DNA from 3 places in the Romboutsia sp. BSD2780061687b_171204_C1 genome. Region 1 is predicted to be linked to each of the others. Evidence: riboswitches for the same ligand, from Rfam matches in the RefSeq annotation. Region 1 holds a riboswitch; each other region holds the start of a gene.
The links. A riboswitch is a leader RNA that binds a small molecule or an ion and turns the genes downstream of it on or off. The one in region 1 is predicted to bind cyclic di-GMP.
Positions count from the first base shown of each region.

Region 2: linked by a shared signal. The riboswitch ahead of I2H23_RS01280 (flagellar basal body protein) and the one ahead of I2H23_RS08785 (NPCBM/NEW2 domain-containing protein) in region 1 are both predicted to bind cyclic di-GMP.
Region 3: linked by a shared signal. The riboswitch ahead of I2H23_RS10805 (SpaA isopeptide-forming pilin-related protein) and the one ahead of I2H23_RS08785 (NPCBM/NEW2 domain-containing protein) in region 1 are both predicted to bind cyclic di-GMP.

Region 1 covers NZ_JADMRK010000003.1:197,513-208,706, forward strand. The annotation lists gene I2H23_RS08750 (N-acetyltransferase) at 133-573, shown strand; gene I2H23_RS08755 (D-serine ammonia-lyase) at 775-2,136, opposite strand; gene I2H23_RS08760 (helix-turn-helix domain-containing protein) at 2,437-2,991, shown strand; gene I2H23_RS08765 (hypothetical protein) at 3,192-3,995, shown strand; gene I2H23_RS08770 (ATP-binding protein) at 4,008-5,138, shown strand; gene I2H23_RS08775 (vWA domain-containing protein) at 5,142-6,551, shown strand; gene I2H23_RS08780 (SagB/ThcOx family dehydrogenase) at 6,868-7,626, opposite strand; cyclic di-GMP riboswitch class I at 7,885-7,971, shown strand; gene I2H23_RS08785 (NPCBM/NEW2 domain-containing protein) at 8,182-11,194, shown strand, end outside.
Region 2 covers NZ_JADMRK010000001.1:243,929-255,122, reverse strand. The annotation lists gene I2H23_RS01330 (flagellar hook-basal body complex protein) at 1-230, opposite strand, end outside; gene I2H23_RS01325 (flagellar hook assembly protein FlgD) at 252-782, opposite strand; gene I2H23_RS01320 (flagellar hook-length control protein FliK) at 794-2,035, opposite strand; gene fliJ (flagellar export protein FliJ) at 2,048-2,488, opposite strand; gene fliI (flagellar protein export ATPase FliI) at 2,504-3,811, opposite strand; gene I2H23_RS01305 (FliH/SctL family protein) at 3,808-4,587, opposite strand; gene fliG (flagellar motor switch protein FliG) at 4,568-5,644, opposite strand; gene fliF (flagellar basal-body MS-ring/collar protein FliF) at 5,661-7,223, opposite strand; gene fliE (flagellar hook-basal body complex protein FliE) at 7,246-7,563, opposite strand; gene flgC (flagellar basal body rod protein FlgC) at 7,579-7,983, opposite strand; gene I2H23_RS01280 (flagellar basal body protein) at 7,988-8,311, opposite strand; cyclic di-GMP riboswitch class I at 8,765-8,846, opposite strand; gene I2H23_RS01275 (CDP-glycerol glycerophosphotransferase family protein) at 9,765-11,194, opposite strand, start outside.
Region 3 covers NZ_JADMRK010000005.1:91,007-102,200, reverse strand. The annotation lists gene I2H23_RS10825 (formate--tetrahydrofolate ligase) at 1-1,201, opposite strand, end outside; gene I2H23_RS10820 (ATP-binding protein) at 1,338-2,117, opposite strand; gene cooS (anaerobic carbon-monoxide dehydrogenase catalytic subunit) at 2,333-4,255, opposite strand; gene I2H23_RS10810 (bifunctional enoyl-CoA hydratase/phosphate acetyltransferase) at 4,599-5,510, opposite strand; gene I2H23_RS10805 (SpaA isopeptide-forming pilin-related protein) at 5,647-8,814, opposite strand; cyclic di-GMP riboswitch class II at 8,887-8,970, opposite strand; cyclic di-GMP riboswitch class II at 9,120-9,203, opposite strand; cyclic di-GMP riboswitch class II at 9,353-9,435, opposite strand; gene I2H23_RS10800 (tetratricopeptide repeat protein) at 9,533-10,675, opposite strand; gene I2H23_RS10795 (B12-binding domain-containing radical SAM protein) at 10,798-11,194, opposite strand, start outside.

The sequences.
Region 1 (11,194 bases):
AGTAATTAAAAAATTAGTTAATGCACTTTTTTATAGTACAAAAATTATACAAAGTATATATGTACTAAGTATTACTTAAAAGTTAATGATAACATTAAAATAAAATACGTAGGTAGGGGGAAAGAAGTCAATATGATAAGAATGTTAGAGAATAAAGATATAGATAGAATAATGGAAATATGGTTAGAAAGTACTATAAAAGCTCACGATTTTATAGAAAAAAAATATTGGGAAGATAATTATAATACAGTAAAACATGATTATATACCTGTATCAGATGTCTTTGTTTATGAAGATGAAGAAAATATAAAAGGATTTATAGCAATTATAAATAATGAATTTATAGGTGCATTATTTGTTGATAATAATTACCAAGGTTGTGGAATTGGTAGAAAGTTAATTGAACATACAATTAATTTATACGATAACTTAACTTTATCTGTTTATAAAGATAATACAAAATCTGTTGAATTTTATAAAAAGATGAATTTTGAAGTTGTTAGTGAAAGTATTGATGAGGGCACTATGTGTATTGAATATACTATGAAAAATAAAAGTAAAATTCATAGATAAATTAGTTGGTTAGATAAGTAATATAGCTACACTTGATAAATAGATACAGTTGTTAGATTTAGTCTGAAGATTTATATAGAAGAATAATTTAAAATTTAAAAAAATGAAATCGAAGTCATATAAAAAGTAGGGGAATTTAAATAGAAAATTAAATTTATAAATAAAAGGTATTATCAAAATCTTGATAATACCTTTTATTCACTACTTAAGTAGTGAAACACCTTTGTTATAGTATTCATCCATCATATCCTTAGGAACCATACTTCCTCCAGTTGCCCAAGCTATATGAGTTATATTTTCTATCTTATCTTCAAGATTATTAGCTTTTAAATATTTCTTACCTTCTTCAGAAGTAAGTACATTTATTATACCTGGGACACCAGCAAGAGCTGAAGGTTCTAAGAATATATTTTCACTATCAGCCATTTTAGTTAATAATCTGTACATATTTTCATCAGTAACAGAGTAGCATCCACTCATTAATTTTTCTAATGTTTTACCAACAAATCCAGAAGCTCTACCAACAGCTAATCCATCAGCAGCAGTTATATTGTCTATTCCAAAGTCTTGAACAGAAACTTTATCATGCTCACCAGTCATGCATCCTATCATCATACATGGAGAGTGTGTTGGCTCAGCAAAGAAGAAATGTACATTATCTTTGTATAAAAGCTTAAGTCCAAAGGCAACTCCACCAGGACCTCCACCAACACCACATGGTAAGTATACAAATAATGGATGATTATCATCTACTTTTACATTCATATCTTTTAATTGTTTATCTAATCTTTTAGCGGCAACAGAGTATCCTAAGAATAAGTTTTTAGAGTTTTCATCATCTACAAAGTAGCTATTAGCATCTGCTTCAGATTGTTTTCTTCCTTCTTCAACAGCTTTGCTGTAATCAGACTCATACTCTATAACTTCAACGCCTCTGCTTCTTAATAAATCTTTTTTCCATTGTCTAGCATCTGCAGACATATGAACTGTAACTTTAAAACCAAGTTTAGCACTCATTATACCTATACTTAAGCCTAAGTTTCCAGTAGATCCAACTACTACAGAATATTGAGAAAAGAACTTTCTAACTTCATCGCTATCTAATTTAGCATAGTTGTCTTCTAATGATATTATATTGTTTGCTAAAGCTAAATCTTCAGCATGTTTTAATACTTCATATATTCCACCTCTAGCTTTTATAGATCCTGATACTTTAAGGTGACTGTCACATTTTAATAATAGATTTCCAGCAAGTTCTTTACCACAGATTTCTTCTAGCTTAGCTTTCATGTTATCTATTTTAGCTATTGGAGATTCTATTATTCCATTTTCTGATTGAGTTTCAGGAAATACCTTTGCTATGTATGGAGCAAATCTATTTAATCTTGCTTCTGCATCTAGTACATCAGCTTTAGAAAGCGAAACATTTTCCATACCTTTATCAAAATTAGTATGAAGTGGATTTATCCATATTGATTCTTTTAAATCTATTATTTCTTGTAATAAAGGATATTCATCAATCCAAGTTGATATTTCTTTGTTTAAAACTTTTGTATTAGACATAATAATAACCACCTTTATATTTTTATTTTTAATTCTTAAAGATAAATATTTATATAAATTTACCTAAGATAAATGAAGTTTATATTAAAACTATTTGTTAATTCAAATAAGTATTAATTAATTTTATTTCAAATAATTAAATAATACTTAACTAATACTAACATTTTTTATGATTGACGTCAATTGAATTTAATTATTATTATAAAATTTAAATAAAATTTAATTAAATTGATAAGAATAAGTTATATTGATATAATATGTAATGATAATTTCAAATACACAAAAGAGGTAAATTAACATATGAATGAAGTAGATATATCAAGAAATATTACTGAATATAGAAAAAGTAAAAATTTAACCATAAAAGAATTAGCTAACTTAACAGGTGTAACACCTTCTTTACTTAGTCAAATAGAAAAGGGAACATCAAACCCGTCTATAAATACGCTAAAACAAATTTCTAAGGCTTTAGATATACCCCTATTTAATTTTTTTATAAATGATAATCCTACTGAAAATTTAGTAGTTAGAAAAGATAGTCGAAAAAAAATAATGTTTGCTGAGGATGATAGCTTTGCTTATGAATTATTGACTCCAAACTCGCGAGGAACCATAGAGTTTATGCTTATGAAGATACCTAAAAGAGAGTCATCTTCAAAAGAACTTTTTAGTCATAAGGGCGAAGAAGTGGCTTATGTTATGAAAGGCTGTGTAAGTTTACATTTGATGAATACAGTTATTGAGTTAAATTGTGGAGATAGTGTAAAAATACCACCATACTCAAATCATAAGTGGGAAAATAATTCTGATGAGGATTGTGAGGTTATATTTGCAGTAACACCGCCATCATTTTAAAAAATAAAAAATTTAAAATAAATTAGAAAAATAGAAGGATTTGTATAAAAAAGTACCTAAAGCTAAAATAGTTTTAGGTACTTTTTTTATATATTGCCATAATTATTCTGTTTAAATTTATTAAAAAGGTATATTAATTATAATAAGAAATAATTAAAATAGATAAAAATTAAAAATAAACATAGAGGGAAAGGTATGCTATGGAAGAAGCAAAACTTATAAAGATGATAAATAATAATCCATTTGTTATAAAAACTATAAACAATCCGACAGATGAGATTAAGTTATTAGCTATAAAGAAAAATGGGCTTGTATTAGAGTATATAGAAAATCCAACTATAGAGATGCAAGAATTAGCTATAGACAACAATGCTAGAGCAATTAAATATATAGATAAACCAACAGAAGATATGATGATAAAAGCTGTAAGTGATGGATGGACTATTTTAGAGTGCATTAAAAATCCAACTGATAAGGTAATTAAATTAGCTATAGATAAAGCTGGATGGGCTATTAAATATGTTGAAAATCCAAATGAGGAGCTACAATTATTAGCAGTAAGAAAAGATTATGATTCATTAAAATATATAAAAAATCCTTATGAAAGTGTTCAAGAAGAGGCTGTAAAAATAAATTATACTGCATTAAGATATATAGATTCACCTAGCTATAATGCACAGATTTTAGCTATTAAAAGCAATGAATCGGCTATTAGATTTATAAAAAACTTAGATAAAAATAAAATGTTAGAATTTTTAAAGGCAAACATTTTAACTATTAAATATATTTCAAATAAGATATCTAAAGAAGAATTAGAAGAAGTGTTAAAAGAAATGCTATCAAAGGAAGATATTGAAGAAAAATATGTTAGAGATTTTTTAAACTGTAAAACTATAGATAAAAATAATGATAATATATCCATGGATAAGATAATATTCATTCATAAATACGGAAGTAAAAAAGCTAAAAAAATAGCTGTAGATGAAAAACTTAAGATGATATAGGAGAAATAAAAAATGAATTTTATAGAGACATTAAAAAGCGTTGACTTAGTTTTAGCTACTGGGGAAGTACCTCTAGTAGTTGGCGAAAGTGGAATAGGAAAAACTGCATTAGCAAAAAAGCTTGCTAAAGAAAATGAGTGGAGTTTAATTGTTATTGATGGAAACTTACTTAAAGAAGGTGAAATAGGAGGCTTACCAACTGTAGAATCTTATATAATAAGCAATTCTAATGGTCAGGAAGTAGTAAAGAAAACAACAGTATATGCAGTTCATAACAAGCTAAGGGAAATTGATGAAGAAATATCTAAAGGAAGAAATGTTCTTTTATTTATAGATGAAATAAATCGTTGTGAGCATACGGTACAACAAGAGCTTATGAACTTAATATTAAATAGAGAAATAAATGGATATAAGTTACATGATGATGTAAAAATTTTAGCAGCAATGAATCCATCAAGCAAGTATGGTTCAGATTTTGATTATCAAGTTGTAGATATGGATGCAGCTCAAGAAAATAGATTTGTATGGCTAAATATGGAGTCTGATTATAATCAATGGCTAAAATGGGCAATAGGTGAAGGTCTTGAACAAAAGGTTATAGAGTTTATTTCAACCTTCCCAGAATATTTACACAAAATAAATGAAGGAGATGTATCAGCAACTCCAAGAAGTTATGAAAGAGTTTCTAAAAGTTACAAAGTATATAAGGATCAAAAAGATTCAATACCAAAGGCTGTATTTTTAAATGTTATAAAAGGAAATGTAGGTAAAGTTATCGCAGAGGAATTTATAAACTTTATTGAATCAGATTATAGTCCACTTATATCTTATGAAGAGGTTTTTTGTGGAGAAACTTTAAGTGAATCTGTTATAGAAAAAGTAAAAAATGAAAGTCATACAAGACTTTATTTATCAGTAATGAATATTTTAAGGGATTTAGAATCAAATATTAAAAATGAAGATTATGAGGCAAGCTATTATATTAATAGATTTGTACAGTTTTTAAAAGTATACCCTATAGATTTAATGGTAGGAATTATGAAAGAGATTAAAAATAGCTATAAAAAAGTATATGAAAAAGCTATAGAAAATGAAGAATTTGTAGAAGCTTACTTCGAATCTTATAAATTAATAAGGGGATAGCCTATGGAAACTTACTTTGATAAACAAAAAAGAGATCTTTATTATAAAACAGAAAAAATTATAGATACGTATGCTATGTTAAAAGCAAATCACAAGGGTGAAAAATTTGAGATAGATATACCACAAGATTTCAAAAATGAATTTTTCAGTTTAGTAGATAAAGTTAATCTAAGCCTTATGGAAGACAAAGATAATTTCTATGGATATTTTTTATTTCAAACATCAAGAGAAATAAGATTTGATATAAGTAGTCCCACTGCTATAAATTTTAAAGGTGCTAAGTATGTCATATACTTTAATCCAATAATTTTTTTAGACCTTAATATGAGACAAATGGAAAGTACAATTAAACATGAAATTCTTCATGTAATATCTATGCATTTAGTAAGAGCAAGAGAATTAAAAGGAAAATACAGTACATTAGCTATTAATATGGCGATGGATATAGTGGTTAATAAATATTTAAATAATTTACCACCATATGCTGTTACTTTAGAAAATGTAAATGTAAAATATAATTTAAAACTTGAGCCTTATGAGCCTTTTGAATACTATGTAGAAAAAATTCAAACTGAATTAGATTTACAAGAAGTAGATAAAGATGGCGAAGAAGATGATACTCGTCAGTCTGATGATATAGAAACTGAATACAATCCAGAAAAAACTCATGATATTTGGGAAGATTCTAGTAATATAGATGAGGAAACTCTTAAAGAATTTACCCAAAAAGCTATTAATAATTCTCAAAAAGGTAAAATTCCAGAATACTTAGATGGTATGATATCATCACTTAAAAATAGTAAAGGTGAATTGCCTTGGAACTTATATCTTAATAGATTGATGGGAACAGTCGAAAGCAATAAAAAGAAGACTATAACAAGAAGAAATAGAAGACAGCCAAATAGATTAGATTTGAGGGGACAGTTGAGATCTCATAAAGCAGAGATAGCTGTCGCACTTGATATAAGTGGAAGTATTAGTGATGAAGAATTTAAACAAGCTATTAAGGAAGTACTTAATATAGTAAAAAATTATAACCATGAAATTACAATCATAGAATGTGATAATGAAATTAGACGTGTGTATAAAGTCAAATCTGTAAAAGATATAAAAGAAAGGCTTAAAAGAAGAGGATCAACTAAATTTAGCCCAGTTTTTGAATATGCTAATAATAAAAAAATTAATTTATTGGTATACTTTACTGATGGTAAAGGAGAAGACAGGCTACAAGTAATACCTAGAGGATATAAAATTTTATGGGTTATTTCAGGAAGAGGAGACAAACTTTCATTAAGAGAGCCTTATGGAGCAGTTAAAAAACTTAGCAAGGTTAAAATAAAAGATGATACATTAGATATGAGTGATGTTAGAAATGATGGATATTCAATGAATAACCAAGCTCCAATTTTATAAATTTATGTATTAAATTCTGGTTATTCTAATAACATAATAATAAAATTTCAATGAGAAATATAATTTCTAAAGGAGATAATAATATTATGAAAGAAGCAGAAAGATTATTAAATGAATAATTTGCGATTATTTTAAATATTTCTCCTGATGAAGTAACCTCATATATATTAAGTCAAATATCAAAATAAAGTACTTTATACTATACTTTATTTAAAAATATTAAAATTAAAAAATCTCAAAAAGTATCTTAATTTAAGATATTTTTGAGATTTTTACTTTAAAGTAATACAATTATATTAATAATTAAGCTAATTTATTAAAGTTTTTTACCTAAACAAGCCATATAAATTACAAACTCATTTTCTCCATCTAAATCTAACATATTATCAATTATATCCTGATCATATATTCCGATAGCACAAGTCCCGTAATTAAGAGATTCTGATGCTATGTAAAGATTCTGGCAAACATGTCCAATATCTATAAGTATTTTCTTATGAGCAGTTATACTAAATCTATGTTCACTTCTATATGGAATACAACTCCAAGCAAACACAACGGCACTTTTAGATACGAAACCTTGAACAAAAGGTTGGTTTGGAGTTGCTTTATCTATTTCATCATCTATATTGCTTAAAGTCTTTATAAATAAAAGTTTATGTTCTAAAGGTAAATATCTGTAAACTCCACTCTTTAAACCATCAACATTATTTATTATTAAATATGTTTCAAATGGGTGAGTGCAACCAGCAGAAGGTACAGTTCTTAAGGCACTAAATTTATCTTTTACAGTTTGGATTCCTTGAGTAGCCCATAGTAAATACGAAAGTTCAGATAAATTTATTTTTTCATCACTATATTTTCTTATACTTCTTCTATCATTTATACAATCTAGTACGTTAGGTTTAACTAAAATGTCTTTGCTTACAGGAGGTAACTCTATTAAATTAGAATTTGAATCATATTCTTTTTGGAAAGAAGGAGCGGGTATTCCTTTTTGTTTATCCGTTTTTATCTGTTTTAGTATTTCAAAATCAGCTTTGAAAAATTCTCTGTTTTGTGCAATTTTATCCATAGATGTCTCCTTATTAAAATGTATAAATTTTTACACTTATTATACCATATATATAAATATAAGTGGAAAAAGCCTAAATGGTAAAAATTTCATATTAGAAGCTTAATTACAGATAAAAATTAATAAATATTTTTGTGTAGTAATAATTAATATTTGCTTTAATAGAATATATTCAAAAATATATTAAAATTATTTTAAATTAAAAAAAACTATTTTAATTTATAAAAAATTATGTATAATTAATATAGATGACTAAAAATTACATATTAGCAAACCTAGAGAAATCTAGCGACGCAAAGCTAAAGGGGCTAAGGTAAAATTAGACTATGCCAGCCAGTTGCCAAAGAATTGATATTCTTTGTTTTTATAGAGTTATCTTATGATATAATTGTAAGATTGTTTTATAATGTTTACTTTAGATGGCAACTACCCTTTATAAAGGGTAGTTTTTTATTTAATAAAAACAACTATAGCTCTATAGCAAGACTATATTTTGAAATTTGGGGTAAAATATTTAGTTATTGTAAATTCATATAATATAAGAGGGAGAATATTATGAAGAAAAAGATAGCATCAATATTGGCCATATCTGTTATAGCAACAAACAGCACACCTGCTTTAAATGTTTTTGCTAACGAAGTAATAAAGGAAAAAGCATTAGCGATAGAGGAACAAGTTTCTAAAAGTATGACAGTTAGTGATTTTAAAATTAAGAACAATCCTAACTTCGCTAAGTATAATGAACTTTATAGAGTTGAGATACAGTCTATAACAAACAATGGAAGAAGTTACCCAGGAACTAAGATAGAAAATGCTATAGATGGAAAACTTAATACACATTGGGAAACATACACTAGAAATACAAATGAATTTAAAAATGAAGTAATTGTGGAGTTTAAAGATATAGCCGAGATAAATAGATTAGCTTATGCTACAAGACAAGACGGGGCTAAAGGTAAAGGATATCCTACTAGTGCAGAGATATATGTTTCAGAGAGTGAAATAGGTGAAGATTTTAAACTAGCAGGAAAAATAGAAGGAAGTAAAGTTACAGGTGGAATGGTTGAATTTAAATTTGATACTGTAAGAGCAAAGAGAGTTAAATTCAAATTCGTAGAAGCACATGACGAGTGGGCAAGTGCCGCAGAGTTTTGGTTCTATAAAGAGGATAGAATTCTAGATAAGATGGAAAGATTATTTACTAATGCAAACATGAATGAAGTAAGTAAAGAGTTTGCAACTCCTGAAGCATTAAACACTTTAGAGAAAGAAACTGAAGGACATCCATTCCGCGATAGCTTTAAAGAATATATAGATAATGCAAGACTTGTTCTAGAGAACAAAGAGGTTAACTTTATTGAAACTAAAGTATCTAAGTTATTAGGGTATGGAACTGAAAACCAAAAAGCTTATGATGACAAGTTTATGTTAGGTAAAGACCACATCGTTAATACACAAGTAAATGGTGGAACTTACTCTACAACAAAAATAGAATATATGTATGATGGTGACCCTAATACACATTGGGAAACAAACAGAAGCAATGGTAATGGTTTCACTAATGAAGTGGTATTCACTTTTGATGAAATAGAACAACTTGATAGAATAGCATTATTACCTAGAAGCGGAAATCAAAAAGGATTTCCTACTAAGTATGAAATATATGCTTCAGAAACTTCTCAAGGGGATACATTCAAATTAGTTTCTAGCGGTACTGCAGAAGTTACTAAAGACTTCATGCAATTTAAATTTAACCCAACAAACTTTAAGAGACTGAAGTTTGTATTTAAAGAGTGCCATGAAAATAGACCATTCATATCAGAAGCTAGGTTCTATAAAGAAGATGCTTTATCAGAGAAAATGGATAAACTATTTACAGACAGTAATAAGAATACAGTAAACCCTGATTTTGGGACTTTAGAGAAACTTACTGCTTTAGAGAATGAAGCGAAGGCACATCCTTTATACAGTAAGTTCAAAGAAGATTTAGATGATGCTAAACTTGTATTAGAAGGTAACGAGGTAACTTATGCAGATGCTAAAGTTTCGAAGTTTAAAGCTTTTGGAACTCCAGAGTTAGCAGAGTATGATAAGACTTATAAGATAGATAATAGTCATATAAAGAATATAACTACTAACGGTAGACATTGGTCAAATCAAACTATAGATAAAGCTATAGATGGTGATCCTAACACTAATTGGCATTCTGATGCTAGAAATAGCGAAACTCATACAAACGAAGTTATAATGACTTTAGACCAAATAAGAACTTTAGATAGAATAGTATATTATTCTCCGAGAGATAGAGGTTTCGCAGAGAAGTTCGATATCTATACTTCTAAGACTAGTGAAGGAGACACATTTACTAAAGTAACTAGTGGTAGTGCTTCAAGAACTGGAGACTCTATATCTATAAAGTTTAATCCAACTCAAGCTAGAAGAGTTAAGTTTGTTTATAAGCAAGGATATGAAGGTTGGGCTTTAGCCTCTGAGTTCGGATTATATAAACAAGACCAAACTCTAGATAAAATACAAAGGTTATTCACTGATGATACTATGTCTAAAGTAAGTGAAGAGTTTGATACAGTTGATAAATTAAAAGCTTTAGAGAACGAATGTAGTACACACCCATTCTTTGAAGACTTTAAAGAGGACTTATACAATGCAAGAGTTCTAATAGAACAAGGCAAGGTAGAGAGTTCTGTTGCTACAAGTAAGAAGTTTAATCATCTGGATAATGCGGAGTATGTAAAACAATTTAGAATACCTTACGAGAATATAAAGAGTATAAGTAATAATGCAGGGCAATATCTACAACAGCATATAAATAACGCGGTTGATGGTAATGTAGACACTTACTGGGAGACTAATAGAGGAAACGATAAAGAATGGTCTAATGAAGTAACTATAGAATTCAAACAACCTATAACTGTAGGCAGAATAGCTTATGGTGCTAGACAGTCAGATAGAAAAGGATTTTTAGAGGAATTCGAGATATATGGTTCTAACGCTACTAAAGGTGATAACTTCCAATTAGTGGCTACAGGTAGAGCAGACAGTACTTCTGGTTTAGTTGAAGCTAAATTCAAACCTACAACATTTAAGAGAATGAAATTAAAGTGGGTTAAAAGTAACCAAAACTGGGCTACACTAAACGAAATAATGTTCTTTAAGAGAGATATAGTTTCAGATAAAGTTAATAACTTATTTACAAATGAATTAAAGAATGAGTTAAACCCAGAATTCAATTCATTAGAAGCTATTGAAGCTTTAGAGAAAGAAGTTAAAACACATCCATTAAAAGTAGAACTTATGGAAAGTATAGATATGGCTAAAGATTTAATTAAATCTCCTGATAAGAATAAAGGTCATGTTTATGAATTAGAAAGCAGAGGAGACGCTATAAAGGAAAGTCAAAAGAGAAAGGTATGGAATTTCAGAGATTGGCAACCTACAGGTTTAGCAGTTAAGTCAGGTGAAAAGATAACTGTGTATGTTGATACAGAACCAGGCGACCCAGTACCTAACTTAGTATTTAAACAAATGGATAGTAGACATAACGGTTTAG
Region 2 (11,194 bases), on a different contig from region 1:
AAGATACCACTAACTTTAGTACCTATACCAACTTGTCCAGGGTTTACTCCACCAATTACTCCACCTGGAGCACTTGCATATAAAAATGTTTGGTTTAAAGCATCAGAAAATCTTGCAGATTCTTTTTTAAATGCACTTGTTCCAACATTCGCGACATTATTACCAACAACATCCATCTTAGTTTGGTTTGCTTTCATACCGCTTATTCCTGAGTACATTGATCTTAACATAAAACTAATCTCCCTTAACTTCTAATTTTTTTCATTTATTTTCATTAAAGCTGCATATTCAATAGATGCAACTTCGCCTGTATCTTTATCTTTTACGTCCATATATACAGTCCCATCTTTTATATGAACACCTTCTACCATACCTTTTATAGTTTTATTTTCTGACTTTGTGTTATTTGAACTTTCATCTAATTTTGTGGCATTCATTTCGACTTCCTTACCTATTAAAGATGTCGCAGAATTTAATGCTGAATTAGTTAATAACCCACTAGTCATTCCCATCATTTGTTCCATATTATGATTAAGAGTCATTGTCTGTTCTAGCATAGTAAATTGAGATAATTGTGTTACATATTGAGTGGGATCTTGAGGATTAAAAGGATCTTGATTTTGCATTTGAGCAACTAGCATTTTTAAAAATAATTCTTTGTTATTTTCTTCCCCCGGCATTATTATAGGAGTGTTATTTTCTGTTTTTTGACTTTTTTGATTTTTAGATACTTTTTGACTTCCTATTATATCTTGTTTATTCATACTTACTAATCCACTCATTTTGTATTCTCCTATACTAATATATTTAGATTATCTTCTTCTATATTAGAGATTTCATTTATATCTTCTAACATAATATCTCTTATACGTCTTTGGTTATTTTTCTGTCTTTCTTGCTGGCTATTTTTATTATTAAAATTTTGGTTTAGATTATCTGAAAATACATTTTGATTTTCTGAATTTATATTTATTGATACATCTTTTACTTTTATGTTCATATCATTCAAATGTTTAGTTATATCATTTATATTTTTATTTACCAAGTCAAATATATTATTTTTACTAACAGTTATAGATAAACTATTTTCTTCTCCATGCTTTACAAGTTTTATAGTCATCTCTCCTAATTCTATTGGATTAACTTTAATTTTTATTTCTTCATTACCACTTCTTTTTAAGTAGTTTACTGTTTTTATAATATCTTCATTTATAAATGTTTTTCTAATCTCTTTAACTGAGCTATCATTTAAATTATATGTATTTTCATTTTTTAAAATATTATTTGTATTTAGATTTCCTATGCTTCCTTTATTAAGGATGTCTTCTAACTTACTTATTTGTAGATCATTGTTATCTAAACTACTACTTTGATTTAAGTTTTTTTTATTTATTAATGAATTAATTTCTAATTCTCTATACTTAGTTTCCTTTATTAAGTCATTTTTTTTATAATTTTTAGTATCTTCAAAATCATTATTTAATAATTCATTGCTATTTGAAGTTGGTTTTGATTTGATATTATTACTACTTTTGTTTTCGTTTATATCAAATTTTTTTATTATATTTTCTGTATCATTATTTATTTTCTCTAATAAATCATTTAATTTATCTTTATCATTGTTACTTAATAAATTAGACTTAAATTCAATTTCACCTAAAGTATTTTCTAAAGTTTCTAATCCTTCTTTATTATTTATATTTATTTCTAAATTATTTTTATCTATATTCATAGAATCAAAAATAACTTGTATATTATTGATACTTTCATTTAACCCTTCTACATCTTTACCTTCTTTTAACTCATCATTTACGAAATCATATATGTATTTAAGGTTAAATATTATATTTTGAAGGAGATTAAAATCAATGTCTTTTTTATTAGATTCATCTGTATTGAAATTTAAACTCATATCTTCAAGCTTTGATTCTATTTCGCCAAAAAAACAATTGACTATATCTTTACTTCCTTCTGTTTTTTTTAAAGTATTTTCTTTTGCATTAGTCATTGCTTTTATAGACATATTTAAATTCATATTAATTCACCTTTATGATATATTTGTTCTATTTCTTATATATGCATATAATGCAAATTCGTCATTTTTTAATTGTTCTAATCTATCTTCTTCTTTTTTTAATCTATTAAGTTCGTTTTCTTTAAGGGTTTCTAAAGATTTCCTATCTATTTGTTTTTCTATAAAATCTTTTTTTGCTTTAGAAACATTAATTTCTTCTTTTCTCAAATCTTCACTAGTTAATTTTATAGATTGAGTAAGTGCTGCTAAATAATTAATAGTAATTTTTTGACTAATTATATCTTTAGACATTCCTATATCTGAGTATTTTTTATAAGAATTTTCTAAATTCCTTAAATTATTCTCTATTATTCTTTTTTGATTTTGAGCTTGTGTATATCTTAATTTACTTTCTTCCTCATCTTTTACTTTTATATCTAGCAGTTTTTGAAGTTTGAATTTAAACTTACTCACTTACATCAGTCTCCTTTAGTTGAACATATTAATTAATAACTCTTTGCTTTCATTAAATGGTGTACTATCATTAACACCTTGTTTTAAATAATCATTTACTCTGTCTATATATTTAATAGACATATCTATATTTTTATTTGAACCTTCTTCATAAGCTCCAATATTTATTAAATCTTCAGCTTCTTTATAAGTAGCAAGTATATCTCTAGCAAATGATGCAGCTTTATTATGATTATCATCTGCAATTTCTTTCATAAGTCTACTTACACTGTTTAATATATCTATAGCTGGATAATGATTTTTATGTGCTAATTGCCTAGATAAAACAATGTGTCCATCTAGTATTCCTCTTACAGTATCTGCTATTGGTTCATTAAAATCGTCTCCATCAACTAAAACAGTATAAAAAGCTGTTATAGATCCTTTTTCAGACATTCCTGTCCTTTCCATAAGCTTTGGTAACATAGCAAATACGGAAGGAGTATATCCTTTTTGTGCTGGCGGTTCTCCTATAGCTAATCCAACTTCTCTTTGAGCCATAGCAAATCTTGTTACAGAATCCATCATTAATATTACTTTTTTACCTTTATCTCTAAAGTACTCGGCAATAGATGTAGCTGTTAGTGCTCCCTTTAATCTTACTAAGGGTGATTTATCTGATGTAGCGCAAACAACTACCGACTTCTTCATGCCTTCTTCACCTAAATCTCTCTCAATGAAGTCTAAAACTTCCCTTCCTCTTTCTCCAATAAGGGCTATAACATTTACATCTGCTTCTGCCGTTCTTGCCATCATTCCTAAAGTTGTACTTTTACCAACTCCACTACCTGCAAATATTCCTATCCTCTGTCCTTCTCCACAAGTTAAAAATCCATCTATTGCTCTTATTCCTGTTGGCATTATATTTGTTATTCGAGGTCTTCTCATTGGATCTGGTGGTTCATTAAATAAACTATATCTCTCACCTTGTAAAATCATATTTTCATCTATTGGATTACCTATGCCATCAAGTACTTTTCCTAAAAGTTCATCACTACATTTAACACTAAGTGGTACTCCTTGTGCAATTACTTTGCAACCAGGTCCAATTCCTGTTAACTCACCAAGAGGCATAAGTATTACATCTCCATCTCTAAAACCTACAACTTCACAATTTATAGGGGTATTTAAATTATTGTATACAGAGCATAACTCACCTACAAATCCTTTTATACCTTCGACTTCTATTGTAAGACCTATAACTTTTTTTACTTTTCCTTCAGATATAACAGTAGGCATATCCTTTATCCTACTAAGTATTCTTTCAAAATCTATGTCTATCATAATAGCTCCTCTTTAACCTTATCTATTACAGCATCTACACCTACTATTATTCTTCCTTTTACGTTCTCTATAATAGCATTTCCAATATCTATAGATTCATCTTCTAAAACGAATACGTCGCCTTTAAGTTTATTACATTCTTTTAAACTTAATATTTCATTCTTTAAGCTATCTTTATATAAAGGATTTACTTTTATTACTATATTTTCCTTGAGTTCATACTCTTCAATTACCTTAGTTAATAAAGTATTCATAGATGATTCTGATTTGAATTCATCCCTTAGAACTTGTTGAGCTATACTTATACTAATTTTTAGTATTTCTTCTTTATTTAAATTCATATACTCAGCTACTTTATCTTTGGCTTGTATCAATAATTTACTGGCATTATTTACAATTTCTTCAGACTCTTTTTTTGCCTTTTCTATATTTTCTTCATATGATTCTTTGTATCCATCTTCATATCCGTTTTTAAGCCCTTGATTGTATCCTTCTTCATAAGCTTTTTTTTCTATTTTTTCTCTTTCTAACTTACTTTCTTCAATTATCTGACTTGCCTCAGCTTTAGCTTGATCTATAATGTCATCATATTCTTTTTGAGCTTCTTGTAACTTAATATTTATTTCTTCTTTTTTTTCGCTTAATTTTTTTTCTAAGTCTTCTCTAAGCTTTCTTTCTTCTTCACTTTCAATTTGAGAGAGGTTATTTATTGTTTTTACGCCTTTTAAATTAACATTTTTAGCTTTTATTATGTTACTACATGATAAACTCATCATCTGATCCTCTTGTTAAAGTTATTTCACCCATATCTTCAAGTCGTCTTATAACATTAACTATATTTTGTTGTGCTTCCTCTACTTGAGATATTTTTATCTTTCCTAATAAATCAATTTCCTCTTTAAGAGCTTGTGATGCCCTTTGAGATTGATTTCTAAATATGACATTTGATACTTCCTTAGATGCTCCCTTAAGAGCAAATGCAATATCTTTAACATTAACCTCTTTAAGAATTCTCTGAATAGTAGAATTTTCAAGCCTTACAATGTCGTCAAATATAAACATATTGGCCTTTATATCCTCAGCTAATTCATTGTTTCTTTCTTCTATGTAACTTATAATACTTTTTTCTGTTTTTCTATCTACATTACCAAGTATTTCAACCAAGCTATCAATACCACCAGAACTTTCCATTTCTCTTTGTCCAAGTTTTGATAGTTTCATTTCTACAGCTTCATCAATGGCCTTTATTACACTTGGTGATACTGATGATGTTGATCCTATTTTTAGTGAAACTTCATTTTTAATCTTAGGTGGTAACTCACTTAATATCAAAGCTGCTTTGTCTGATTGTATGTGAGATAAGATTATAGCTATAGTTTGTGTACTTTCACCTTGTATACATGCTAATATCTGCTCTGGTTCAGCTTTTCTCGCTGCCATAAACAGTTTTGTATAAGCATCATATCTAATTCCTTCTATTAATTTATTAGCTCTTTGGTTTCCTAAAGCTCCATTAAGCAGTGATTTTGCATAGTCTATACCACCTTTTAACACAAATTCTTTTCCTTTATTTAGTTCTATAAATTCTTGGAGAATTTCTCTTCTTTCTCTTGCGTTGACAGTGTGTATATTAGCTATTTCTACACCGATTCTTTGTATTTTCTTATCAGATAGATTTTTAACTATATCCGCTGAAACGTCAGTCCCTAATGTCATTAAGAGTACTGCTGCCTTTCTAGCACCAGTAACTCTTCTCACTTTAGGTATATCACCTAAATCAAATGCATTTCCTGATTTAGTACTCTCTACTGATTTAGTAACTTCATTTTCCAAAACAAACTACCACCCTTTACTCATTTAACCAATTATTTATTAATTCTGTAACTTCTTCTATATTTTCTGAAGCGTATATCTTAACTTCTTCCTCTAAAGTCATATTATCTTCATCATCTTCTAAATTGTGTAGCCTATGTTTTTCCATTTCTTCTAGCTTTTGATTTATCATATCTATTTCATTAGATTCATCTATTTCATCAATTTCTTTAGATTTATTCTTTTTCTTAATAACAAATATAGCTATAAGTGCTATTACTATAACTAGTAATAATCCGGCTACTATATATCCTGTTGTTTTTAATAACTTAGCCACTTCATCTTCATCACCTAATGCATTTTTTAGATTCTTTTTAGCATTTGCTTCAAAGTCCATAGCAACAACTACTACATCATCGCCTCTATTTTTTTCTACACCAATGGTATTAGATACCATATCTTTAACGTCTTTAATATCTCCCGCATCTAATTTGCCATCTATAGCAACCGAAGCAGTTATTCTATTTAATTCACCTTGAGCCTTAACAGTTTTAATTTCTGTCTTTCCTACTTCATACTTTATATCTTCACTTTTACTTTCAGTAGTTCCATCATTTACATTGCCTTTATTATTCATATTGTTATCAACAGTACCACCTGTATTTACTGGCTCTGTAGATTTATTTTCACTTTTTGACTCACTTACTATAACCTTGTTAGGATCTATTATCGTTTGAGTTTTTTCATTAGTGTCAAAATTCAAATCAGCATTAACAGTTGCTCTTACTTTTCCCTCTCCAAATATAGGTTCAAGTAATCTAACTATATCTCTTTCTAATCCTTTATCTAGATCTCTTTCTGCCTTAGTTGCAATATCAATCCCATTAGAATTATCGCTAGAATTTGATTTTCCATTTTCATCAAATATTCCTTCTGATAATAAGACCATATTTTGGTTGATTACCTCAACATTTTGTTTCGGTATATTTGGTGTACTTGCGGATACTAAAGATATTATAGATTTAACTTGTTCTTGACTTAATTGTTCTCCTACATTTAAATCTACATAAACGGCTGCTTTTCCAGGTATGCTCTCTTTAGCAAATACAGATTCTTCACCTTCTGTTATATGAACTCTTGCATCTTGTACTTGCGGAAAAGTTTTTATAGTTTTTTCTAGTTCACCTTGAATCATTCTTTGTTTTTTTACCTCAAATTCTTCATCTGTAAGACCTAACGATGATCCTTCATCCATAAGTTCAAATCCTTTAGAACCATTTGAAACTTTTCCAGATAGTTCAAGTCTTAACTTATCTACCTGATCTTTAGGTACATATATACTATCGCCCTCTATTTTCGTTTCAATTTTTTCTTTTTCTAGTTCTTTAGTTATAACAGATGCATCATTTGAATCTAAACCCGAGAAAAGAACATCATATTTATTATCATTTTTATACTTAATTCCAAATATTATAGCTAATATAATTGCAATCACTCCAACTATAATGGCTATTTTCTTTTCTTTTCTCATTTCCTTAAATTTTTCTTTTCTTGTTTTTATAAAATCTTTTATTTTTTCTATTATCTCTTTAAAATTCATCTATCTGCTCCTTATTAAGGAATTACAATTGCACTCTATTAATTTCTTGGTAAGCATCATATAACTTATTTCTAATCTCAATCATAAGTTGCACTGACATTTGAGATTCTTGTGCTGATAGCATAACATCATGCATAGAAACATCTTCACCTTTTATAAGCGCTTCTATCTTTTCATTTGAATTTATAATACTATCATTTACCTTACCTATAGCATTCTTTATAACATCTTCAAATTGCTTGTCTGGCTTTTCATTTCCTTTAACTTTATATGTAGTCTTATTATTAATAGCATTAGAGAATATATCAGAATTAATATTTATATTGCTTATTCCTGTCATTTAACCACCTACTTTCTATCTACCTATCTCTAAAGCTTTAGATATCATATTTTTTTGAGCATTTAAAGTATCTACATTAGATTCGTAAGCTCTCGATGCACTTATAAGATCTGACATTTCAGCTAATAAATCTACATTTGGATATTCTACATATCCATCTTTGTCTGCATCAGGATGATTTGGTTCATATATTTTTCTGAGAGGAGATTTATCTTCTTCAATCTTTTTTGTTTTAACACCTAACATCCCTAATTTTTCATCATAATTTTCTTCAAAGCTAGCTACTTTTCTCCTATATGCTCCTCCATTTTTAGTTCTTGTAGTCTGCATATTAGCAACATTCGAAGATATTATATCCATTCTCATACGTTCTGCTGTCAGACCACTTGCACTAATTCTCATACCACTAAAAACACTCATTTATTTACCTCCCAGATATTATACTTTTTGTCATAGCGATTTTTATATTTGTAAGACTTACTAACGCATTATATTCTAATGTCGTAGCTGCTTGATTAACCTTCTCATGTTCAATATCAACGTTATTACCATCTTCTCTGACCACAGATTCCTTATCAACCTTTAACTTTATACTAGGAATTTCTAGTTTATTCTTTAAAGTATCTTCGAAACTAACATACTTTCTTTTATACCCTGGAGTATTTATGTTAGCAATATTTTCTGCAATGGCATTACTCCTTAAATGTGTAGCATCTAATCCCATTTTCATTAAATTATAGATTTCCATATTACTCTCCTCCATTAATTTTATAAATCAAAAAACCACTCTATAAAGAGTAATTTTGTATACTACATAGCATACTATCATTGCTAGAATTTGATTATTTTAGATATAAAATTAAATCAATATATTTATTATTCGTTTTCTTATATTTAATTTTCTTATCATTTTAATTATAAACTTTTACTTATTTTTTTCTATATAATTTATACTATTACATAATTTTTCCTATAATAAAAAATGTAAGATACATAATGAACTTTGATAATATAATTGAATTATTAGATTTATTAAAATATTATTTCTTCAAAAAAAAATAACTCTAAAGAGAGTTATATAATATCAGCGTCGATAAATAGAGATGCATAATTTGGACACAAACAATCAAAATAATTTATATATTATTCATAATTCTCCAAAATTATAAACCTTATATATCGAAAACAAAAACACACAGTTTTTTGCAACTGGCTAGCATAGTTTCTACTTTAGCTCCTATAGTTTTGCGTCACTAGATTTCTCTAGCTTGCCTATTTTGTTTTTTGTTGTTTTTCGTTCTTTTTTTACACTTTTCGACATTTTTTTCCATACACTAAATATTATAGTATAATTACCATTTAATCAAGTTTTTATTTGTATTTTCTTACTATTTTTTTTCAAACTAATATTAAAAATACATTTAAACTTATTTGTTAAATCACAAAGTGTAATTTTATTTTATATTATATTTTATATTGTATTTTATATTATACGGCTGATATAATTAGAACTTTATATTTTTTATTAAAATAATACAAATTATGTATTAGACAATAAATTCTACATCACTAAAAATTTTTAACTTAAACATCCTTATTCAGATTAATTCCTAAATATTATAAATTTAGATAATATTCCTATTTTTTTCAATTATGACTGTAATTTTATTTATAAATTCAAAATATTAAAACCAGAAAATTAAATACATTTATATCTATATTAGTTCCTAAAGATATTTTTGATATAAATATTGATTTAACACTCAATTATATTAATAAAATTTCTTATGATACTTATCTACCTTATTAATAAATCAAAGCTTATTATACTAATAAAATGTATAGTAAAGTTAGTTTTTACTTAGATAAATTTTATAACATTTGCAATATTAAAATTTATTCTTTCTTTAAAGAAAATTTAATATTGTGTTCATATAATATTATAAAAATTCATGATTTTGAAAAATGATTAAAGACTTTAGTAGTAATTTAACTACTTTTAATTTAGATTTATTTTATGAACTTATCGGGATATGTATAAAACTATTAATTATTATAAATACTCTTATAGTTAAAATTATATACCTGTATTAATTAATACTTAATATTTTTAATAATAAAATACAAAAAGTCTTGTAAAAATAGTTACTTAATATAATAAGTTATTCATGACTTTTTGTATTTAATATCATTGTGAAATTTTAAAAATAATTATTTTCAATACACTGCTTTATATGTTTGTGAACTTGTTCTCCACAACTACCATCAATATTTGAAAGAACAGTATTTAGTGCATTAATTCTATTATCTTTTTTGTAATCTTTTTTATTGACTACTAAATCTATAAATTTATCTACAGTCATTTCATCTTCACCAACTATATAATTAGAAAATATATCAAATACTTTTTCATGATAGTATTCTCTGTTTAATTCTATGTCATATATTAAAACAGGTTTTCCTGTAGCCATATATTCAATTAATACAGAAGACCTATCTGTTATTAGTGCATCAGATATTTGAAAAGCTTCGTAATAACTAGGTGAATTATCAATAATTATATTTTCTGTATTTTTTGCTGAGCTTAATAACTCTTTATATCTTTTATAGCATTCTGGGGCTCTTGATTTAACATATGACAGCTCCAGTGGGTGAGGTCTATATATTAATCCATAGTTTAAATCATTTCTAATTTTATTAAAGACTTCTTCAACTTCATCTAATACTTTATCTCTTCCATTTATAACTTTCATTAAGTTTGTAGTCCATAAAAATACCTTTTTACCTTTAAATTTATTTTTATAATATTCATTTGTAGTATTTGATTTTAGACTACTAACTAAAGCATCAAATTTAGGTGACCCAAGAGGCAATAATTTCTCTCTAGCTACCCCACTATATTCTGCAATGTCTGCAAATGCATGAGATTGTACAACAACTTTATCAAATTCTCTTGTTCCTATAAATGAGTAAAAATCTTTATAAAATGAAATTGGATAAGTACCTAATATTCCATAAGTAACATATACTAGCATATCTGTATATTTTTTTAAATTATAAGAAAAATAGTTGCTATCTACTCTAGTAGCATTATTATATTCATCATATTGATTGTGTATATATATAACATCTGGACTAATTTTTTCTAAATCAAATGTTTTATAATCAGTAATAGGTACATATTTAGGCAACATATCACCTTCATATGTAAATATAGCGTCCATATTCCCATTTCTATTATAAATTAACTTATAATATGGAATTGGTACTACATAACAATTACAATTTTCATCTTCTTTAGCTTCTTTCCAAATACTTTCAAGGCTATTCCACATAGATGCATTGTATGGCATAAAAACAATATTATATTTTTCCTTAATATTTTTATTTATAATATCTATCATATCATTTATCATATTAATAATTTCTTGGCAATCATAAAGTGTATCTGTATCTTTTGTTTTATTTAAATCTTTTAATTTTTCTAATATACTATTTGATAGATTATAAAGTCTACCGTCACATTTTTTAGCATTTTCAAAGCTATTTTTAACTGTATTAATAGCTTGTATACAAATTTCAGACATAAACTCATAGTCTGTATTTAAATTTTTAATTATATAAGAAATCC
Region 3 (11,194 bases), on a different contig from region 1:
CTTGGCATTTAGCTCTTACTAAGTTAACTTCTGCTTCTGTATCAGTTGGGAATTCATTTATAGCCACTACTGCTGGTAATTTAAATACTTGAGTTATATTTTCAACATGCTTTAATAAGTTTGGAATTCCTCTTTCTAAAGCTTCTAAGTTTTCATTATTTAATTGATCTTTTGGTACTCCACCGTTATATTTTAATGCTCTTACTGTAGCAACTATTATAACAGCATCTGGCTTTAAGTTAGCCATTCTACATTTTATATCTAAGAATTTTTCAGCACCTAAGTCAGCACCAAATCCTCCCTCTGTTACTACATAGTCAGCAAAGTGCATAGCCATTCTTGTAGCTATAACAGAGTTACAACCATGAGCTATATTAGCAAATGGTCCACCATGTACAAATGCAGGTGTTCCTTCTAATGTTTGAACTAAATTTGGCTTTAATGCATCTTTTAATAATGCAGCCATAGCTCCATTAGCTTTTAATTGCTCAGCAGTTACAGGATCTCCATTAAAGTTGTATCCAACTATTATTCTTCCTAATCTAGCTTTTAAATCAACTATATCACTTGCTAAACAGAAAGCAGCCATTACTTCTGAAGCAACTGTTATATCAAATCCATCTTCTCTAGCTACACCATCACCTCTTGATCCTAAACCGTCAACAACATTTCTTAGTTGTCTATCGTTCATATCAACACATCTTCTCCAAGTTATGCTTCTAGAGTCTATTCCTAATTCATTTCCTTGGTGGATGTGATTATCAAGCATAGCAGCTAATAAGTTATTCGCAGCTCCTATTGCATGGAAATCTCCTGTAAAGTGTAAGTTTATATCTTCCATAGGAACAACTTGCGCATATCCTCCACCAGCTGCTCCACCTTTAACACCAAATACAGGTCCTAAAGAAGGCTCTCTTAATGCAACTAATACATTTTCTCCTAATTTAGCTAATCCATCAGCTACACCTATAGTTGTAGTAGTTTTTCCTTCTCCTGCTGGAGTTGGGTTTATAGCTGTAGTTAATATTAATTTAGCTTTTTTCCCACCATTGTCTCTTTTTAATAAGTTGTAATCTACTTTAGCTTTGTATTTACCATATAGTTCTATATCATCTTCTGATAAATTTAATTTTTTAGCTATCTCTCTTATATCTTGTGGCTTAGCTTCTTGTGCTATTTCTATATCTGATTTAAATCCCATTACTCAATCTCCTCCTACAAATTTAATAATTTTATATTTCACTATGTATGTATACCACAAAGTTAATGGTTTTAAATACATATAGTGTTTAACATAATTATTATGACACTTAAAAGTTAGATTTTTGACATTTCAGTTATATATTTTGCAATTTAACTAGATGGTTTTTAATTGCTTTTATCTGATTTTTAGTCTCTTCACTTGTGTCATATGGAGATTTGTTTGATCTATCTGCGTCTATAACATCTTGGTTATAGTATATAAATCCTAATGGTTCCCCATCCTCTAGGTTAGAGATTATGAATTCCTCGTCTTCTTTATTTCTAATTTTATTTCCTACGACAAATACTTTTTTAACTCCTATATCTTGTCCTAGCTTTTTTACTTTTCTATAGGTCTGAAGACTTCTTTCTCCAGGCTCAACAACTACTATAAATGCATCTACACTTTCAGCTGTTCCTCTCCCTAAATGTTCAATACCTGCTTCCATATCCATAACAACTACATCTTTATTTTGTAATATTAAGTGTGAACATAGCCTTTTTAGTAGTACATGTTCTGGACAAACACATCCACTACCACCAGAATCTACTGTTCCTAATGTAAGTAGCCTTACTCCATTATGTTCTTTACATAAATTTTCTGGTATGTCATCTACCTTAGGATTCATTTTAAACATTTTTCCAAATGATCCTACTGATGCAGCAGTCCTATCTGAAACAAGTTTTTTCATTTCTGAGATTGGAACTATTGACTCATAGACTTCTCTTGGAAATCCTAGTGCTAAAGCTAAGTTTGCATCTGGATCAGCATCAACTGCTAGTACTCTATATCCATCTTCTGCAAACATTCTAGATAGCATTGAAGAAAAAGTTGTTTTACCTACTCCGCCCTTACCTGTTATTGCTATTTTCATATTATACCACCTTTTGTCATTAGTTACTTAATTTTTTAATGTTTATTTCTGTTTTTCTTTATTTAAATCTGGTCAATCTCTTTGTATGTCTACATTTATTTAAATTTAATTATTTTTTGTCTTTTATTTATATTAAACGATAAGTAGATATTTGTTATATTTATATCCACTTATCGTTTTTAGACTAATAAATAATTATTACTTATTTTGCATTATTAAGCTTCAACAGTAGCTTCTTCATTCATTTTTTCTTCTACTAATTTTTCAAAATGAACACGTTTCTTTTCTATATCTTGTATTATCATTTGAGCTAATTCTTCAGGATTTTCATTTACCTTGAATGTAGCTCCTACTGAATCTTGTAATGTTTGAGTCAATATCTCAACAGTTTTGTCAGAACCAGCAACTGGAGGCATAATTCCTAAGTATGTATCTATCCCTGATGCTACAACATAAGTACCTATAGCAACAGCTTTTTCTGACATCCATTCTGGTGCTACACCTGCTACTGGAATATCACACATATCCATATCTAAGAACTTAGCAACTTCTGACACTACAGATAATATACGACTACAGTCAACACAAGAACCTAAGTGTATTACTGGAGGTATATCAACTAACTCACAAACTGTTGCAAGCCCCTTACTAGCCATACTTCTAGCTTCTTTAGTTAATAGTCCAAATTTACCAGCAGCTGAAGCACCACAACCTGTAGTAACTACAAGTATATCGTTTTTAATTAATTCTTTCATTATAGTAACATGAGCTTTATTTGAAGTACTTCTTGCATTGTTACATCCAACAACACCAACTACCCCTCTTAATACTCCTGATTTTAAGCAGTCTACTAATGGTTTAACAGTTCCCGCTTGATCTATTTGAGAGTTTACAACTCTATCTAATTGACCTATTATTGCTTGTTCACTGAATCCTACAGTTGTTGAAGATTTTAACTGTGGTATTTCAACTTTTTCTTTATCTCTATTTTTGAAGTTTAGTATAGCTTCTCTTACTATTCTCTTGGCATCATCAAGAGCTGTTTCTTCTGTGAATTCTATATAAGTTGATCCTGCTATTTTTGCCTTTGGAGATGTTGTTATGAATTTAGTGTGATAACATTCTGCGACTTTTGCTAATGCAGGGAATATACATTGAACGTCAACTATCATTGCTTCTACAGCACCTGTTACGATAGCTAACTCTTGTTGGTGGAAGTCTCCTGCAGTTCTTACACCATGTCTCATTGTAACCTCATTACCAGTACAACACATACCAGCTAAGTTTATTCCATCTGCTCCCATTTCTTTAGCTAATGCTACTAATTCTGGATCTTCAGATGCTAAAACTATCATCTCTGATAATGATGGTTCATGTCCATGTAATATTATGTTTACTTTATTATCTTCTAATACTCCTAGATTTGCTTCTGATTGTCTAACTGTTGGTGTTCCGAATAGTATATCACTGAATATAGTTCCTATCATTGATCCACCCCATCCATCTGATAATGAAGTTCTCATTGATAAGTTTATTAAACTATCTATATCAGCTGTACATCCCATATGAGTTGAGTGCATTATTGTGGCTATTTCTCTATCTATAGCTCTTGGTTCTATTGCGTATCTTTTCCATATTTCTTGTCTTTGCTTTGGAGCACGACTTAAGAAGTTTAATACTCCATGTGGTTTACCAAACTCCATTAAAGCTATATCTGCAACTTCATGAGCTATATCATATATATCTCGATCTTCAGTCTCTACTCCCCATTCTTTAGCTAAATTAACTAATTTAACTTCATCTTTTATAGTGTAGTTTCCATCTCTACTAGATAAAGATAATGTATGAGCTATACCCCTTGCATGATCAGAGTGAGCTGCAGTCCCCGCTGCAACCATTCTAGCAAAGTTTCTACCTACTATTACATGCTCATCAGCTCCACATAATCCAAGTGGAGTTTTAGGAGTTATTCTACAAGGTCCAGCTGCACATATTCTACAACAAGTTCCTTGAAGACCAAATCCACATTGAGCCTTCATAGAAAGCTTTCTATCATACATAGTTTCTACACCATCTTTTGCAGCCTTATCTAACATAGCTTGACTGTTCAAATCGATAGTCATCATTTTTTTATCCATATTCCTATCCCCTTTTTCCTTGATTTTTAATCCTAGAGGTGATAAAAAATTATGTCCATTGTAAGACTAAAGTTATTGATTCCCTAATTTGATTATATACTAAATTTTGTTAATTTGGTATTCTTTTAAATATTTTTTTAACAAAATTAGTTTGCTCAATATAAGTTATTTTTTTATATAAAATATACTTCTTGTATAAAGTTTTATATAAGAAGTATATTTTATATTTTCCCCATATTATCTATTGAAAAATATATATTAATTTAAAATTTTTATTAATTTGAATTTTTCTAAAAACGTTTACCTATTTATATTATAATATTGTTTACATTATTTGTATATATTATTTCATGCTCTTGGCAATAAGTGCTCCATATGCTATAGAATATAGCTTAGATTCATGACTATCTGCTCTTGATACCAATACTACTGGGGCTTTTGCTCCCATTATAATTCCTGCTGATTTCGCATTCGCCATATATGTAAATGATTTTCCTATTCCATTTCCAACTTCAATATTTGGAACTAATAATATATCTGTATCTCCACTTACTTCACTTTTAAATCCTTTTACTTCACTTGCTTCTTTTGATATAGCTAAATCAAATGCAAGCGGACCTTCGACTATAACGCCTTCTCCAAATTTGCCTTCTTTGCAAGCTTCTTGCAATAGTCTCGCATCCACTGTAGCTTGCATTTTTGGATTTACTTTTTCTTTTGCTGCTAAACAGGCTACTTTTACATTATCCATACCTAAACATTTAACTGCTTGTATTGCATTTTTTAGTATTTTTTCTTTTTGCTCATACTCCGGAGATATGTTCATTCCACCATCTGTTAGCACTAAAAGCTTATGGTAATTTTCAAGTTGATATATCATTACATGACTAAGTAAACTTTCTGTTCTAAGGCCATACTCTTTGTTAAGCACTGATTTTAATAGTATTGATGTATCAAGTAATCCCTTCATAACAAAATCAGCTTCTTGTTTAGACACTAACTCTACGGCAATCTTTGCACTTTCTTCTATACTTGGCGAGTCTATTATAGTTATACCTTCTAACTCAAAGTTTATGTCATTTGATATAGACTTTATTTTATCTGCTTGTCCTACTAATATAGGTTGTATAACTTCTTTATTAACTGCATCCTTTATAGCTAATAAAACTTCTCTATCTTCTGCTGCTGCAACTGAAAGTATTACTTTTTCTTCTTGCTTTAGTTTGTCTAACATATCGTGTAAATCTTTTATCATCTCATACTCCCCCTTGTTATATATATTTAAATAATATCACATTTAGTACTAAAATAGTTTTCTAGTAGTATAGTCTAAATATTCTATAAAATTAAAAAAATAGTATTAGCATAATACACTAATACTATTTTTTTATTTACTTTCTCTTGTTTATAAATACAATCCCCACTAAAGCTAATATAACTAATGCAATATATCCTATTATAGATTCTTCTCCTGTTTTAGGAGTATTAGTAGTTTTATCTAATACTTTATTATCATTATTATATTTATGCTCTAATTCCTTTGTCTTGCTATTAGTATTTTTTTCAGACACTTCATCTTTCTCATTTTCAAAAACTAATTTTACATTTTCTTTTTGATTAGGCTTTATCTCAAAATTTTGTACTTCATTTGTTAATGGGTACCCTTCTGATGATTTTGTTTCTACTGCTTTATACTTGCCTGGTTCTAGACTTACTGTAGCTGTTCCGTCTTTTCCAGTTGTTGTTGTTGTCACATTTTTTCCATCTTGTGTTTGGATTTCAAACTCTGTTCCTGGCAACATTTTACTTGGATTGTCTTTATCAACTTCCTTTATTTCTACTTCTCCATTTGTTTTTTCATCTACTACTTTATTATCATTATTATATTTATCTTCTGATTCACTTTGCTTATTATTAGTATCTTTTACAGGCAATTCTTCCCTCTTATTTTCAAAAACTAATTTTATATTTTCTTTTTGATTAGGCTTTATCTCAAAATTTTGTACTTCATTTGTTAATACATATCCTTCTGATGCTTTTGTTTCTACTGCTCTATATTCTCCCGGCTTTAAAGTTGCTCTTGCTATACCGTCTTCTCCAGTTATTATCGTTGTCACCTTTTTCCCATCTTGTGTTTGGATTTCGAACTCTGTCCCTGGTAACACCTTACTTGTATCATCTTTATCTACTTTCTTTATTTCTACTTCTCCACTTGATTTATTCTCTGATTCATTTAACTTATTGTTAATTTTTTCAGTAGGAATTTCTTGCTTCTCATTTTCAAATACTAATTTTGCATCTTCCTTTTGATTAAACTTTATTTCGAAGTTTTGTACTTCATTTGTTAATATATATCCTTTGGATGCTTTTGTTTCTACTGCTTTATACTTTCCTGGCTTTAGACTTGCTCTTGCTATTCCGTCCTTTCCAGTTATTATCGTTGTTACCTTTTGCCCATCTTGTGTTTGTATTTCAAACTCTGTTCCTGGTAACACTTTACTTGTATTATCTTTATCTACTTTCTTTATTTCTACTTCTCCATTTGTTTTCTCATTTGTTATAGTTCCTATATTTTTAACAGTTCCTATATCACTTTTTTCTATAGTAAACTTTATGTCTTTTCCATCTACTGAATATCCCTCTGGAGCTTTTACTTCTTGTAAATAATATGTTCCTACATTATCTACATCTGATTTAATTAATCCATTCTCATCACTAGTTAATTTTCCTATAACTTTCTTATTAGAATCTTTTAGATTAAATATAGCTCCACTAAGCTTACTTTCCTTATTTTCACTATCAACTTTAATAGCTTCAAAAGCATATCCCTTTTTAGTTTCAACTTTATTACTTGGATTACCATTTATTTTAGCTATATTTGATACAGTTGTTCCATCTTTTACATTGCTAAAATCAGTATATATTTTTACTTCTAAATTTTCTTTGTAATTTATTTGTCCCTTATCATTGATAATATTGACTGTATTATTTGCTTTATCTATTTTACTAGAAAAAGCATCTGGAACTTCAACTTTTACGATCTTTACGTTCGGATCTAATTTATCTACTAAATCTATATATCCCTTTTGGAATACACCAAAACTCTCAAAGTTTATAGAATATACAACACTTTGGTCATCATCTTTTTCTAATTTAGTCTTATCAACAGATTTGTGAGCATTTATAGCTCCTGCATTGTATTCATATTTAACCGTATCATCAACACTATTTCTAGTTCCATTGTATGATAACTTTGCAGTATTTGAGTATGAATCTTCAACATTTGTAATCTTCATGTCGTAACAAACAATATAGTAATCATCTACGTTTCCAAAATTTATAGTTAAATTTCCATTATTAGTGTTTATTTTATCTTTAAATTGATCTGTTACCCACTCAAAGCTTTCATCTTTATTGTATTTACCTATACTTATACTGTCCTTTAAAAGTTCCATTCCTTTAGGTGTAAAGTCATTTAAAGTTACATTTTTAAGATTTGACCTATTTTCATTAATATCTATTCTATATCTTACATTTTCGTTCATAGATGCTACATTTTTACCTTCTGAATTTTTAGCAGAGGTATAACTATACTTACTTATAACATCTTTTGCTTCATTTTTTTGTTTTAATATAACAGTACTATTTAACTTACCATCGCTTTTATTAAATACTGCTGTATTCTTATAAGAACTCAAATTTTGAGTAATCTTTGTCTTATAAGTTACAATATATTTATCTTTAATATTTCCAAAGTTTATACTAAGCCTATTAGATGATTTGCTTATATTTAAGCTATCTGTGACATCTGTTTCTGCGCTATCTCTTTCTATTTTAATTACATTTACAGAACTTGGTATAAGCTCCATTCCTTCAGGCATATTATCTGTTAATACTGCATTTGATATATTTGAAAATTTCTCATTAACATATACTCTATATTGTTGAGTTTTTCCTAGTACTGGATAATATATATTTCCTACCGTATTTCCATCTGAATCTACATGGTCATAATTATTTATAGTTTTAAGAATCTGTCTATCTATTATAGGCTCTGTTTCATTAGATGGTTTTATAGCTATTTCTATGCTAGTAACTGGTTTTCCATCAATCCATACCTCTATCTTCTGATTATCTACTTCTTCCGTTTTATCTGCATATGCTGATACATTAACATATCCTCCTATTGCATCATAAACATCATCCCCAAAAGTTGCTACTACTTTATTACCTTCCATTTGTACACTTTTAAAATGCTCTGGGGGGAATTTAAAGCTAAATCTTTCAAGCCAACTAGGCATTTCAAATTCTATAGTATCACCTGGTTTTATACTCCCTGGACCATATTTAGCCTTATACTCTAGTTTAAAATTCAATTTTTCTCCAGGCTCAATCTCTTTTTTATCACATGTTATAGATACTTCTATTGTATCCCCTTGATTATCTGTCTTAACTTCTTCAGCATACGCAAAATGTGTATTAATTAACACATTTATAACCATTAGTACTGACGTAAGTATCGATATTATTTTTTTTCCTAACTTGTATTTATTTTTCAATAAATTTCACCACCCTTTTTAAATCTTTTTATTTTAAAATAAAAAAGACTATTCAAGATAATGATGATTTATTATCTGAATAGTCGGTTGCACTATTAACTCCATATACCTCAAGTGCCCATATACAAGGTATACTTCTTCATTCCTATTTTTAGCTTATATGTATTTATGCCCTTTTAATAATTTTGCTTTGTGTGCATTTATGCTATATAAAATTGTTAGCTTTCATTTAATTTTCATTAATGTCTTATCAATAAACTTTTATTTTAAAATAAAAAAGACTATTCAAGATAATAATGATTTATTATCTGAATAGTCGGTTGCACTATTAACTCCATATACCTCAAGTGCCCATATACAAGGTATACTTCTTCATTCCTATTTTTAGCTTATATGTATTTATGTCCTTTTAATTATTTTAATTTGTTCGCATTTATGCTATATAAAATTGTTAGCTTTCATTTAATTTTCATTAATATCTTATCAATAAACTTGTATCTTAAAATAAAAAAGACTATTCGAATAATATTTAAATATTATCTGAATAGTCGGTTGCACTATTAACTCCATATACCTCAAGTGCCCATATACAAGGTATACTTCTTCGCTCCTAATTTTAACTTTTGAATATAATTATATAATCTCAGTGATTTATTATACCCTTTAATTTAGTTAAAGTCAATTTTAGATTTTTTTATAGTAAATTTTAACTTATTTTTTATCTATATTTATCAAGTTCTCTTAAACATGCCACTGTAATTTCATCTTGTGGATCTAATTCATAAGCTCTTTCTATATAATATATAGCATCATCTATATCACCTTTGTTTAGATATGCCATCCCTAAATTGCATAATATTTCTGGATCTTCTTTTATTTTAGCTGCTTGTTCAAAGTGTTCTATAGCTTTATCTATATTGAACATACTAGCTTCACAAAGGCCTAGTTCAACCATTGTATCTACTTGATGTGGTTTAGTTATAAGTATTTTTTCAAAATATTTCTTAGCTTCTTCAAATTCACCCATATTTTTATAAGCTAATCCTATCATAAATAATAAGTTCCACCAATCAGGATGATCTTGTTCAAGAGGTAATAATTTTTCTAGTCCTTCTTCACATTTTCCTTGGAATACTAAATTATAACCTTCTTCATATTGAACTTTAAAGTCCATCTTTCCTATATTTTCTTGAACCTCTGCCATTAAGTCTGCATCTAACCCTAATTTTTGTGCTTCTTCCCATATAACTCTAGCCTTTAAATATTGACCTTGATTGTAGTAATGGTATCCTAAATGATAGTAAGCTAAAGCAAAGTTTTCATCTAATTGTATAACCATTTCCAACTTTTCTAAGGCTTCTAATAAAAACTTATTCATAGCTTCTTTGTCCATATCTTTTTGATACTGCTTTGCTAGTTCCTGGCAAACTATTGAATAATGATATAATCCATCTATGTCATTTGGATACATACTTATCATAGCTTTTAAGTATATTAACGAATCAGTTATCTCACCAATATCAAAGTATTTTTTAGACATATAGCCCATATATTCTTTTATATTTATATTTACTTTTTTGCTAAAAGCATCTAAAAATTTTCTGTATTCTTCATTATACTTAAATTGGCTATCAATACCCATTATATATATCATAGCATCTGCTATAGACATTGTATTTATCTTATCTTGTGCTGTCTTTTCTTTTATTCCTTTAACTAATACCTCATTTTTTATAGGTACATCTAATCCACCCTTAGGTATAGTGTAACCTTCTAAGTTAAATTCTCCACCATGTTTTATAGTTATAAAAGATAATTCTTCTGTTTTCTTTAATAAATACTTTTCTATTTTAAACTTCATTTTTTCCTCCTTTGTAACTTCACATAATAATTTTTAATCTATTAATGTTTATACCCATTAAAAATTTATGTGATATGTTTTCATAATATATAATACCAATATGTAATAATTAGCATTTAATATTATATGTTAACACTATATGACTTTGACTTTTCAAAAACTTTGTTATCATCATCATAGACAAATAAAATTATATTTTTTATCTCTTTTATATCAGCATGTATATCTTCTTTTAACTTTAATATATCGAATCTAAATGGTTCAAAATGAACATATTTTATTATATGCTTAGCTGGTTTATTTTCAAACTGTGGTATATATTTTAATATGTTATCTTCATTTTGTAAGAACATATGACATCTATTTTTAAAATCTTCTACATCTTCTTTATTGAATATTTGAGGTAAATTTGAAGTTTTACCTAATGATATATAATCATACTTTAATATATCATTAAATAATTCATTTTTATCATTTATCTTATCGTTGTAGAAATCTAATAATATTTTATATAATTGA